3 regions of the Actinosynnema sp. CA-299493 genome follow, and region 1 is predicted to be linked to each of the others. Evidence: riboswitches for the same ligand, from Rfam matches in the RefSeq annotation. Region 1 holds a riboswitch; each other region holds the start of a gene.
The links. Region 1 has a riboswitch for glycine ahead of gcvT (glycine cleavage system aminomethyltransferase GcvT). Riboswitches for the same ligand answer to the same signal wherever they lie in the genome.
Positions count from the first base shown of each region.

Region 2: linked by a shared signal. The riboswitch ahead of gcvH (glycine cleavage system protein GcvH) and the one ahead of gcvT (glycine cleavage system aminomethyltransferase GcvT) in region 1 are both predicted to bind glycine.
Region 3: linked by a shared signal. The riboswitch ahead of gcvP (aminomethyl-transferring glycine dehydrogenase) and the one ahead of gcvT (glycine cleavage system aminomethyltransferase GcvT) in region 1 are both predicted to bind glycine.

Region 1 is NZ_CP191993.1:7,663,145-7,667,367, reverse strand. Features, by position in the region: gene ACQPYE_RS32405 (helix-turn-helix transcriptional regulator) at 1-365, shown strand, start outside; gene ACQPYE_RS32400 (hypothetical protein) at 477-875, shown strand; gene ACQPYE_RS32395 (DUF3817 domain-containing protein) at 890-1,192, shown strand; glycine riboswitch at 1,256-1,343, shown strand; glycine riboswitch at 1,345-1,439, shown strand; gene gcvT (glycine cleavage system aminomethyltransferase GcvT) at 1,568-2,668, shown strand; gene glyA (serine hydroxymethyltransferase) at 2,683-3,948, shown strand; gene ACQPYE_RS32380 (malonic semialdehyde reductase) at 4,028-4,223, shown strand, end outside.
Region 2 is NZ_CP191993.1:8,384,764-8,388,986, reverse strand. Features, by position in the region: gene ald (alanine dehydrogenase) at 259-1,365, opposite strand; glycine riboswitch at 1,561-1,655, shown strand; gene gcvH (glycine cleavage system protein GcvH) at 1,804-2,184, shown strand; gene ACQPYE_RS35875 (L-serine ammonia-lyase) at 2,189-3,553, shown strand; gene ACQPYE_RS35870 (glutathione peroxidase) at 3,600-4,085, opposite strand; gene ACQPYE_RS35865 (transcriptional regulator) at 4,082-4,223, opposite strand, start outside.
Region 3 is NZ_CP191993.1:7,408,065-7,412,287, forward strand. Features, by position in the region: gene gcvP (aminomethyl-transferring glycine dehydrogenase) at 1-1,843, opposite strand, end outside; glycine riboswitch at 1,999-2,089, opposite strand; gene ACQPYE_RS31175 (MerR family transcriptional regulator) at 2,199-2,765, opposite strand; gene ACQPYE_RS31180 (bifunctional nuclease family protein) at 3,875-4,223, opposite strand, start outside.

The sequences.
Region 1 (4,223 bases):
TGCCGGGGATCCCGGTGCAGCGGGCGAATGGCGGTCCCCGCGGCCTGGTGAAGGTCGAGTCCGCGGATCCGGCGTACGTGGCGGCGATGCGGAAGCGGGCGCCCGAGGTGCCCGAGCCCCTGCTCGCCGCCGCCGCCAGCTACTGGCAGCTGGTGGGCGACCTGTCCGAGGCGGAGCAGTGGTGGGACGCGGGCATCAGCCCGTTGGACCAGCGCGCTCTCGACTACCGGGCGGCCGGGCTCTCGCCCGCCGACCTCGGTCGTCGCCTCGGCCCGATGACGGTGCTCCAGCACCTGCGTCGGGGTAGTGCGGCGGCCTGGTGCGTGGCCAGGTTGCAGAGGCAACGCCGGGACGGCGTGGCCTAGGTCCGACGAGTCGGGGCGGGCTCCTGAGGTCGAGGAGCCCTTACCTTGGAGGGTGCGGGCTCCCGTGCGGGGAGCCCCAGCCCCGTGCGAGGCACGAAGTACTCTTGAGGCGTGCGAGGCCTCATCACCCCTCAGCGCCTGGCCATCGCGGCCGTCTGCCTGGCGTCGCTGGTCGTGTGCTGCGGCCTGGCCTACTGGCAGTGGGACCGGTTCTCCCAGGCCGGCGGCACGTTCCAGAACCTGGGTTACGTGTTCCAGTGGCCGCTGTTCGGCCTCTTCCCCGCGTTCATGGTGTGGCGCATCCGCAGGCTGGACGCCCGGCGCGAGGCCGAGGCCGCCGCCGGGACGACGGACGCCGCCGACGAGGCCGCGCCGGAGCCGGTGGCCGCGCCGTCTCGGCCGGTCGTTACCGTTGAGCCCGTCAGAGCGCCCGTGCGGGATGACGAGGACGACGAGCTCGCGGCCTACAACCGCATGCTCGCCGAGCTCAACGCGCGGGACCAGCGGTGAGCGAAGGTAGGGCGATGAGCGGCGCGTTGACCAGGTTCCGGTTCATGGCTTACGTGGTCGGTGTCGGCCTGCTGCTGCTCGTGGTCGGCATGATCGCCAAGTACGCGGGCGGCAACGCGGGCATGGTGCAGGTCATCGGCCCCATCCACGGCTTCCTCTACGCGGTGTACCTGGTGCTCACCGTCGACCTCGCGCTCAAGTCCCGCTGGTCGATCAAGGGCACGGTGCTGGTGCTGCTCGCGGGCACGATCCCGTTCGTGTCGTTCTACGCCGAGCGCAGGGTGGTCGAGAGCGTCCGGGCCGAGAAGAGCCTGTGACCGGGCTTGACCCCGCCCGCCGGGCACCCCTAGCGTCTGGCGGTACCAACTGAACACGGCCGTCGATGTCACGCGGGAGAGTCCCCGAGCGGGGCGCCGAAGGAGCAACTCCTCCCCGGAATCTCTCAGGCACAGGTACCGCGCGACGAAGGCAACTCTGGAAAGCAGGCGCACCCGGTGCGCCTCGCCCACGGTGCAAGCCGTCCTCACCCGGCGGCGAAGCTCTCAGGCTCATGGCAGAGGGGGAGGCTCACTCGACGAGGAGTCTCCGGTGGACCGTGTCATCCTTTCGCTCGTGAATCTCTCGGACGTGCCCGCCCGTCGACCCGACCGGTCGGCCCATCGGCATGTCCGCACCCAGGGAGGGCCCGCCTGATGGAAAGCCGCCGCACGCCCCTGCACGCCGAACACGAGGCGTTGGGGGCCATGTTCACCGACTTCGCGGGCTGGCGGATGCCGCTGCGCTACGACAGCGAGCTGGCCGAGCACCACGCGGTGCGCACGTCGGCAGGCCTGTTCGACCTGACCCACATGGGTGAGATCCTGCTCACCGGCCCGGAGGCGGGCGCCGCGCTGGACCACGCCCTGGTCGGCCACGCGTCCGCGATCGGCGTCGGCCGCGCCCGGTACACGATGATCTGCGAGGCCGACGGCGGTGTGATCGACGACCTGATCGTGTACCGCACCGGTGACGCCGAGTACCTCGTCGTGGCCAACGCCTCGAACGCCGCCGTCGTGCACGAGGCCCTGGTCGAGCGGGCGAAGGGCTTCGACGCGACGGTGACCGACGCCTCGACCGACTACGCGCTGCTCGCCGTGCAGGGCCCGAAGGCCACCGCCATCCTCGCCGGCCTCACGCCGACCGACCTGGCCGCGGTGAAGTACTACGCGTCGTACCCGACCGAGGTCGCGGGCAGGCCCGTGCTGCTGGCCCGCACCGGCTACACCGGCGAGGACGGCTTCGAGCTGTTCGTCGCGCCGGACGACGCCGCGCACGTCTGGCAGGCCCTGCTGGCGGCGGGCGCGCCGCACGACCTCAAGCCCGCCGGCCTCGGCTGCCGCGACACGCTGCGGCTGGAGGCCGGGATGCCGCTGTACGGCAACGAGCTCGGCCGCGACCGCACGCCGTTCCAGGCGAACCTCGGCCGGGTGGTGAAGCTGGACAAGCCGGGCGACTTCGTCGGCCGCGACGCGCTGGCCGCCGTCGCCGAGCAGGGCGCCGACCAGGTCCTGGTCGGCCTGAAGACCGACTCGCGCCGCGCGCCGCGGCACGGTTACCCGGTGCTGGACGCGTCCGGCGCCCGGATCGGCGAGGTGACCAGCGGCGCGTTGTCGCCGACCCTGGGCTACTCGGTGGCGATGGCGTACGTCACCGTCGGCAACACCGAGCCGGGCACGCGGCTCTCGGTGGACGTCCGCGGCAGGCACGAGCCGGTCGAAGTCGTCGCACTGCCCTTCTACAAGCGCACCTCGTAAGGGAGACCCCACACATGTCCGAGCACTTCAACACCTCCCTCGCGGAGTTCGACCCGGAGGTCGCGGACGCCGTCGCCGCCGAGCTGCACCGGCAGCAGAGCACGCTGGAGATGATCGCCTCGGAGAACTTCACGCCGGTGTCGGTGCTCCAGGCGCAGGGGTCGGTGCTGACGAACAAGTACGCCGAGGGCTACCCCGGCCGGCGCTACTACGGCGGCTGCGAGAACGTCGACGTGATCGAGCGGCTGGCGATCGAGCGGGTCAAGGCGCTGTTCGGCGCCGGTTTCGCGAACGTGCAGCCGCACTCGGGCGCGCAGGCCAACGCGTGCGCGATGTTCGCCCTGATCCAGCCGGGCGACACGATCCTGGGCCTCGACCTCGCGCACGGCGGCCACCTCACCCACGGCATGCGGATCAACTTCTCCGGCAAGCTCTACAACGTGGTGCCCTACCACGTGTCGGACTCCGACGGCCGGGTCGACATGGCCGAGGTGGAGCGGCTGGCGACCGAGCACAAGCCGAAGCTGATCGTGGCCGGCTGGTCGGCGTACCCGCGTCAGCTGGACTTCGCCGAGTTCCGCCGGATCGCCGACGCGGTGGGCGCGTACCTCATGGTCGACATGGCGCACTTCGCCGGCCTGGTGGCGGCGGGCCTGCACCCGAGCCCCGTGCCGCACGCGCACGTCGTGACCACGACCACGCACAAGACGCTCGGCGGCCCGCGCGGCGGCGTGATCCTGACCAACGAGGCCGACCTGGCGAAGAAGATCAACTCGGCGGTGTTCCCGGGTCAGCAGGGCGGTCCGCTGGAGCACGTGATCGCGGGCAAGGCGGTGGCGTTCAAGCACGCCGCGTCGCCCGAGTTCGCCGACCGCCAGCGGCGCACGGTCGAGGGCGCGAAGATCCTCGCCGAGCGGCTGTCCCAGCCCGACGCGGCGGCGGCGGGTGTGAAGGTGCTCACCGGCGGCACGGACGTGCACCTCGTGCTGGTGGACCTGGTGGGGTCCGAACTGGACGGCAAGCAGGCCGAGGACCGGCTGCACGAGGTGGGCATCACGGTCAACCGCAACGCGGTGCCGAACGACCCGCGCCCGCCGATGGTGACCTCCGGCCTGCGCATCGGCACGCCGGCGCTGGCCACGCGCGGGTTCGGCGCGGCCGACTTCGCCGAGGTGTCGGATGTCATCGCGGCGGCGCTGGGGTCCTCACCGGACCTGGCGGAGCTGCGCTCGCGGGTCGAGGTGCTGGCCGCCAAGCACCCGCTGTACCCGACCCTGTGAACGACGACACGAAATAGCTCGCGGATACTGGAGGTTGTCCCGTGCGCAACCCGCGTACGGGACAACCGAAAGAGGCACCATGACCGCGACCCTCGACGCCCTGGCACTGCCGCGCGACGCACAGGACCTGCTGTTCCGCGAGGCGCGCACGGCGAACGCGTTCACCGACGAGCCGGTGACCGACGAGCAGCTCCGCGCCGTCTACGACCTCGTGAAGTGGGGTCCGACCGCGATGAACAGCCAGCCGCTGCGCGTGCTGTTCGTCCGGGGCGAGG
Region 2 (4,223 bases), 720 kb from region 1:
ATCGGTCACCGGGGTGTCGTGACTTACCTGTTATCACCCAAGTTCACTCGATTGCTTGAGCGTGCACACGGCGTGTTGCCACCGCCGGGCGAAATGTGCGCCGGATAGGTGGGGCCGCTGGGCAGGGACCCCGGTTCCCGGCTAGGATTGGTCACGCGGCCCGCTCCCAGTGACCCCCAGGCTGGTTGAGCGGGCCGTCTTTCTTGCCGAAGGGCCCCGCTCACGTGCTGTGAGCGGGGCCCTTCGCGGTAGTGGGTATCAGAGGTCGACCGGCGTGTGGGTCATCCCGTGCGCCTGGGCGACCGGCAGGTTGGTCAGCAGGCCCTCGTGCGCGTTCAGGCCGAGCGCCAGCGACGCGTCCCCGCGCAGCGCCGCCTCCCAGCCCAGGTCGGCCAGCGCGACGGCGTACGGCAGCGTCACGTTGGTCAGCGCGTAGGTCGACGTGCGCGGCACGGCGCCGGGCATGTTCGCCACGCAGTAGAAGACGGTGTCGTGCACCTGGTAGGTCGGGTCGTCGTGCGTGGTCGGCCGCGAGTCGGCGAAGCAGCCGCCCTGGTCGATCGCGATGTCCACGAGGACGGAGCCGGGCCTCATGCCGGCCACCAGGTCGTTGCCGACCAGCTTCGGCGCCTTCGCGCCGGGCACCAGCACCGCGCCGATGACCAGATCGGCCTCGCGGACGGCCTCCTCGACGGCGTACCGGTTGGACGTCACGGTGCGCAGGCGGCCCTGGTAGAGGGCGTCGATGTGCCGCAGCCGGTCCACGTTGGTGTCCAGGACCTGCACGTCCGCGCCCATGCCCACGGCGATCGCCGCCGCGTTCAGGCCCGCCACGCCGCCGCCGATCACGACCACCCGCGCCGGGTGCACGCCGGGCACGCCGCCGGGCAGCACGCCGCGCCCGCCGGACGGCTTCATCAGCGAGTACGCGCCCACCTGCGGCGCGAGCCTGCCCGCCACCTCCGACATCGGCGCCAGCAGCGGCAGCGCGCCGTTCGGGGTCTGCACGGTCTCGTAGGCGACGGCGGTGGTGCCGGAGTCCAGCAACGCCCGCGTCAGCGGCCGGTCGGCGGCCAGGTGCAGGTACGTGAACAGGACCTGGCCCTTGCGCAGCCGCGGGTACTCCTCGGCGATCGGCTCCTTGACCTTGAGCACCAGGTCGCCCTCGGCCCACACGTCGTCCGCGCCGGGCAGCACCTTCGCGCCGGCGGCCAGGTACTCCTCGTCGGTGATGGCCGAACCGAGGCCCGCGCCGGTCTCGACCACCACGTCGTGACCGCGCTGGGTCAGCTCGTGCGCGCCCGCCGGGGTCAGCGCGACGCGGTACTCGTGGTTCTTGATCTCGCGGGGGACGGCGATCCGCACGGTGGGCTCCTTCGGCCGTTGTTACACCAAAGGTCCGGTAACGGGTACCCGGTGTCATCGTGCCGCGAGCACCAACGGGCCGGTGCGCGGTTGTGCGGTCCGGACAAGTCCGGTGGCGCGTTGACACCCGTCGGGCCCGGCACCTAGCGTGCGGGCCAACCAACTGAACATCGGCCGCGGCGCGCCAGGAGCGCCGGAACCCGCGCGGGAGAGACCTCGGTGAACGTGCCGGGGCGCCGAAGGAGCAAGTACCCCGCACACTCTCAGGCAGCGAGAACCGCTCGGGTGAGGCGACTCTGGAAAGCGCGCCCAACCGCGCGCACCCACGGTGCAAGCCGGAACGGATCGACGGTCAGCCGTCGCGACGACCCGGTGAAGCTCTCAGGTCCAAGGACAGAGTGGGGCTCTGGGTGGACCTTGCCGTGAGGGAGCGCTGTCGTGACTTTTCCGGACAACCTGCTGTACACGCCCGAGCACGAGTGGGTGGACTGGGCGCCGGGTACCCAGGACCCGGTGGCGGTCGGCATCACGTCGTACGCGGCGGACTCGCTGGGTGACATCGTGTTCGTGGAGCTGCCCGAGGTCGGCGCCGTGGTGACGTCCGGCGAGGTGTGCGGCGAGCTGGAGTCGACCAAGTCGGTCAGCGACCTGTACGCGCCGGTCAGCGGCGAGGTGGTGGAGGTCAACCCGACCGCTGTCAACGACCCGTCGCTGATCAACAACGACCCGTACGGCGCCGGTTGGCTGTTCAAGGTGGCCGTGACCGACGCGTCCGGGCTGCTGACCGCGGCGAAGTACGCGGAACTGACCGGGGACTGACGTCATGGCGATCAGCGTGTTCGACCTGTTCTCCGTGGGCATCGGACCGTCGAGCTCGCACACGGTGGGCCCGATGCGCGCGGCGATGATGTTCGCGGACCGGCTGCGGCCCTCGTCGGCCTCGGTCGACCGGGTGCACGTGGAGCTGTTCGGCTCGCTCGGCGCGACCGGGCACGGGCACGGCAGCCCCAAGGCGGTGCTGCTCGGACTGGAGGGCTGCCGGCCGGAGGAGGTCGACCCTGAAGAGGCCGAGCGGCGGGTGGCGGAGATCCGCGCCACCGGACGGCTGCGGCTGGCCGGCGCGCGGGAGATCGCGTTCACCGAGGACACCGACCTGGTGATGCACCGGCGCAAGTCGTTGCCGCTGCACCCCAACGGCATGAGCTTCACCGCCCACTCGGGTGACGCCGTGGTCGACTCGGCGGTGTACTACTCCGTCGGCGGCGGGTTCGTGGTGGACGACACGGCCACCGGCGCCGACCGGATCAAGGCCGACGAGACGCCGGTCGCGCACCCGTTCCGGACGGGTGACGAGCTGCTGGCGCGGTGCCGGGAGACCGGGCTGTCGATCAGCGAGGTCATGCTGGCCAACGAGCTGTCGTGGCGTGGCGAGGAGTCGGTGCGCTCGGGGCTGCTGGGGATCTGGGACGTGATGCAGCAGTGCGTCGAGCGCGGCTGCACTCGGACCGGTGTGCTGCCCGGTGGCTTGAAGGTGCGGCGGCGCGCGGCCGAGATGCGGCAGCGGATGGCCGCCGAGCACTACGCCACGGACCCGTTGCGGGTGATGGACTGGGTGACGCTGTTCGCGCTGGCGGTGAACGAGGAGAACGCCGCAGGCGGTCGCGTGGTGACCGCGCCGACCAACGGCGCGGCTGGCATCGTGCCCGCGGTGCTGCACTATTACACCCGCTTCGTGCCGGGCGCGTCCGACGACGGCGTGGTGCGGTTCCTGCTGACGGCGGGGGCGGTCGGCGTGCTGTTCAAGGAGAACGCGTCGATCTCCGGCGCCGAGGTCGGGTGCCAGGGCGAGGTCGGTTCGGCGTGCTCGATGGCGGCGGGCGGGCTGGCCGAGGTCATGGGCGGCACGCCGGAGCAGGTGGAGAACGCGGCCGAGATCGCCATGGAGCACAACCTGGGGCTGACGTGCGACCCGATCGGGGGACTGGTGCAGATCCCGTGCATCGAGCGCAACGCGCTGGCGTCGATCAAGGCGATCACGGCGGCGCGGATGGCGCTGCGCGGCGACGGCTCGCACTTCGTGTCGTTGGACAAGGTCATCAAGACCATGCGTGAGACGGGCAAGGACATGAAGAGCAAATACAAGGAGACCGCTCGCGGCGGGCTGGCCGTCAACGTCATCGAGTGCTGACCCGTGCGTGGGAGGCGGCCGACCGGTCGCCTCCCACACCGCCGGGTTACGGCAGGACCGCCTCGATCGCCTTCACGACCGCCTCGTCCTCAGGCTCGGTGCGCGGGCGGAACCTGGCCACGACCTCGCCGGACGGGGCGACGAGGAACTTCTCGAAGTTCCACTGGACGTCGCCGGCCGCGCCGTCGGTGTCCGCGAACGCCGTCAGCTCGGCGTACAGCGGGTGCCGGGACGGGCCGTTCACCTCGACCTTCTCGAACAGCGGGAACGTCACGCCGTACGTGGTGGAGCAGAAGGTGGCGATCTCCTCCGCCGTGCCCGGCTCCTGCCCGGCGAACTGGTTGCACGGGAACCCGACCACGGAGAACCCCTGGGCCGCGTACCGCTCCTGCAACCGCTCCAAGCCCTGGTACTGGGGCGTCAGCCCGCACTTCGAGGCGACGTTCACCACCAGCAGCGCCTTGCCCGCCACCGCGCCCAGGCTCGACGGCTCACCGGACAGCGTGCGCAGCGGGATGTCGTGGATGCTCATGCCCGCGAGGCTACGTGCCTCTCCACGAGCGCACGCAGGGCCGCCATCTCCGCCGCCAGCGCGGCCACGCCCGCCGCCGTCACGCTGACCCACGTCCGGGGCCGCTTGCCGTCGTACCCCTTCTCCACCGCGACCAGC
Region 3 (4,223 bases), 260 kb from region 1:
CGGACGCGGCGTTGGTGCCGTGCGCGCTCGACGGGATCAGGCACACGTCGCGGTGCGAGTCGCCGTTGGCCAGGTGGTAGGCGCGGATCGCCAGCAGGCCCGCGAACTCGCCCTGGCTGCCCGCGTTGGGCTGCAACGACACCGCGTCGTACCCGGTCACCTCGGCCAGCCACCGCTCCAGGTCACCGACGATCGTCAGCAGCCCCTCGGCGTCCGACGCGGGCGCGAACGGGTGCAGGTCGGCGAACTCCGGCCACGTGACCGGCTCCATCTCGGCCGTGGCGTTGAGCTTCATCGTGCACGAGCCCAGCGGGATCATGCTGCGGTCCAGCGCCACGTCCTTGTCCGACAGCGCGCGCAGGTAGCGCAGCAACGCGGTCTCGGAGCGGTGCGCGTGGAACACCGGGTGGGTCAGGTAGTCGCTGGTGCGGCGCAGGTCGGCGGGGATGCCGTCGGCGGTGTCGGCGTCCAGGCCGTCCACGTCGCCGACCGTCACGCCGAACGCCTGCCACACCGCGACCAGGTGCTCCCGCGTGGTGGTCTCGTCGCACGCGATGGACACCACGTCGTCGTCCACCTGCCATAGGTTCACGCCGAGGTCGCGCGCGGCGGAGACGACGGCGGCGGCACGGCCCTCCACCCGGGCGCGCACGGTGTCGAAGAACTCGCCGTGCACGACCTCGACGCCACCCTCCAGCAGACCGGCGGCCAGCACGGTCGCCATCCGGTGGGCCCGGGTCGCGATGGCCTTCAGCCCTTCCGGACCGTGGTACACCGCGTACATCGACGCGATCACCGCGAGCAGGACCTGCGCGGTGCAGATGTTGCTGGTCGCCTTCTCCCGGCGGATGTGCTGCTCGCGCGTCTGCAGCGCGAGGCGGTAGGCGAGCGAGCCGTCCGCGTCCACGGACACGCCGACGAGCCGTCCGGGCAGCTGCCGCTCCAAGCCCTGGCGCACGGCCATGTAGCCGGCGTGCGGCCCGCCGAACCCGACCGGCACGCCGAACCTCTGCGTGGTGCCGATGACGACGTCCGCGCCGATCTCGCCGGGGGGCCGCAGCAGCGTCAACGCCAGCAGGTCGGCGGCGACGACGGCCTGCGCGCCGGCCTTGTGGATCTCCTCGACGACCGTCGCGTGGTCGCGCACCACGCCGGACGCGCCGGGGTAGGACAGCAGCACGCCGAAGAAGTCGCCGCCGAGGCCGAGGCCCTCGATGCCCTGCGACAGGTCGGCGGTCACGATCTCGATGCCCAGCGGCTCGGCGCGCGTCTCGATGACGGCCAGCGTCTGCGGCAGCGTGTCGGCGTCCACCACGAACTTGGTCGACTTCGACCGTCCCGCGCGGCGGACCAGCGTCATCGCCTCGGCGGCGGCGGTGGACTCGTCCAGCATGGACGCGTTGGCCAGCGGCAGGCCGGTCAGGTCGGCGACCATCGTCTGGAAGTTCAGCAGGGCTTCGAGGCGGCCCTGGGAGATCTCCGGCTGGTACGGCGTGTACGCGGTGTACCAGGCGGGGCTCTCCAGCACGTTGCGGCGGATCACCGGCGGCGTGGTGGTGCCGTAGTAGCCGAGCCCGATCATCTGCGTCATCGGGCGGTTGCGCGCGGCGAGGGCGCGCAGTTCGGCCAGCGCCTCGGTCTCGGTGGCGGGCGCGGGCAGGTCCAGCACCAGGTCGCGCTCGCGGATCGACTCGGGGACGGCGTGCTGCGCCAGCTCCTCCAGCGAGCCGACGCCGATCACGTCGAGGATGCGGGCCAGCTCGGCGGGCCGCGGGCCCACGTGCCGGTCGGCGAACGGGGTGCCGTGCTCGAGTGCGGCGAGGGGGATGCGGTCCTGCGTCATCGGTGCTGGCCTCCAGGGCTCCGGGCAGACTTCTGCCGTTGCCCTCCCCCTCTGTCTTCTGCCCGGCGGCGGGCGCCTGAGAGCTTCACCCGGCTGTCGGGCTTGCACCGTCGGCGGGGTCGGTCGGTGGTGGCCGACCCGCTTTCCAGAGGCGTCTCACCCGCACGGTCCTTGCGCCTGAGAGGTTCCGGGGAGGATTTGCTCCTTCGGCGCCGAGACTGGCTCGGACTCTCCCGCACGGGATAAAGCGACTACGCGCGAAATCCTACCCGGCAGGTGGGTGAACGGTACCGCCGGCGCGACGTGGATCTCACCGCGTGGCACCGGTCGCCACCTGCCCGCCGGCGGGCTCCCGTCAGCCGATGGCCCTGGTCCGACGGCGGCGGGACAGCTCGTCGTTGGCGGGCTCCACGATCTCCGCGCCGTCCGCGCGCTCGGCGGGGAAGTCGTGGATCGTGCCGCTGATCTCGCGCATCGCGCCGGAGACCGCGATGCCGAACACCCCTTGGCCGCCTTGGAGCAGGTCGACCACCTCTTCCGGCGACGTGCACTCGTAGACGGTGGTGCCGTCGCTGAACAACGTGATCCGGGCCAGGTCCTGCACGCCGCGGCGACGCAGGTGGTCGACCGCGACCCGGATGTTCTGCAGCGAGACACCGGTGTCCAGCAGCCGCTTGACTACCTTGAGGACCAGGATGTCCTTGAACGAGTAGAGCCGTTGGCTGCCGGAGCCGTGGGCACTCCTTATGGTCGGGTTGACCAACCCCGTGCGCGCCCAGTAGTCCAGCTGGCGGTAGGTGATGCCCGCGATCTGGCACGCGGCGGGGCCGCGGTACCCGACCAGTTCGTCCGGCAGCGAGGAGTCCGGGAACAGCTCACCCTGTTCGCCGGATCCGGCCCGGATGGGCGCTTCCTCGACCACGCCTGCCTCCCCTCGGTCCGGTCACGACGACCGGCGACCAACGTGAAGCCGCCGCGGTGTCCGAATCACACCGTGGCAATTCACCTGAGTTCGACGGTAAGACCGCCCAGGTGGCAGGTCAACGCGACGCGCGGGACGTGTCTGACCTCGACGTGAGGTTGAGGTTGAGAGAGTCGGCAGTCGTAAGCCATTCGGGTGACGTTTAGTGATCGTTTAGCGGATCAACATTGACGTTGTGTAACCCAGGTGCGTGACGCCCAGAGGTGTCATGCGGCCTTCATCCACAACGCACCGCACACGCCTTCGGACCACCGTTCACGGCACGGGACCGACGCTCCGACCCTCCACCGACGTCGCCGAAACCGACCGGTTTTGTCAAGCACCCGACCCGCTTGTTCACAGCCCCGGCACTCGCACCGCCGAGGGAGCCACCCCACCCACCCAGTTGTCCACAGGCAGCGACCGCCGCCCGGAATTCGTCGGTGCCACGTGGCAGGGTCGAAAACAGGGATCCCCTGGGCGGGGACCTCTGCGAAAGCACGGGCAAGCGCGGACAAGCAGGGGCAAGCAGGGTTCAGCGGCGCGGGTAACGCGAGCCGACGGAACTGGCACGGTCCGGGGCACTGCATCCGCGAGCCCAGCCGGGTCAGCGAAACCAGGCGAGGTCCGCAAATCCGGCAGGCCGCGCGAGATCAGGCCGGGTCTCCGAATCCGGCGGGGGCCGGCGAGACCAGGCGGGGTCCGCGAGACCAGCGGGGCCAGCCAGACTCGGAGGGGTCCGCGAGTCCGGCGGATCGGCGAGACCCAGTGGGCCGGCGAGACCAGGCAAGGGCGGTGAGACAGGCAGAGGCCGGGATGCGGGCCAGGGCGGCGAGCCGTGGACCGGCGTGGGCAAGCAGGCAGAAGCCGGTGCAGGAGGCACACGCGGCGGTCAGGCGGCTACAGGCGAGGCGGACGAGACCGGCGGGGGTTGCGAGACCGACAGAGCGGCGTGACCAGCGTGGTGGGGCTCTAGCCGGTCAGGGCACGCGGGCGCGCGGCAGTTCGGTGATGTCGGCGCGTGGTGAAGCGCGCCGGAACCCGAACCGGACCGCGAGCTGCCGGCCGAGCTACGTGTCCGCGCCCCGGAAGTCCTCGGGCGACACGGAGTCGAGGAACTCGCGGAACTTCTCGACCTCGTCCTCCTGCTCGTCCGGGATGATGAGGCCGGCCTCCGCCAGCACCGACTCCTCCGCGTGGATCGGCACGCCGATCCTCAGCGCCAGCGCCACCGAGTCGCTCGGCCGCGCGGACACCCGGATGTCGCCGTCGAAGACCAGTTCCGCGAAGTACGTGCCTTCCTGCAAGTCCGTGATCCGCACCTGCTCCAGCTGCCGGCCGAGCGCTCCGATGACGTCCTTGAGCAGGTCGTGCGTCAACGGCCGGGCCGGACGCACACCTTGCTGCTCCAACGCGATC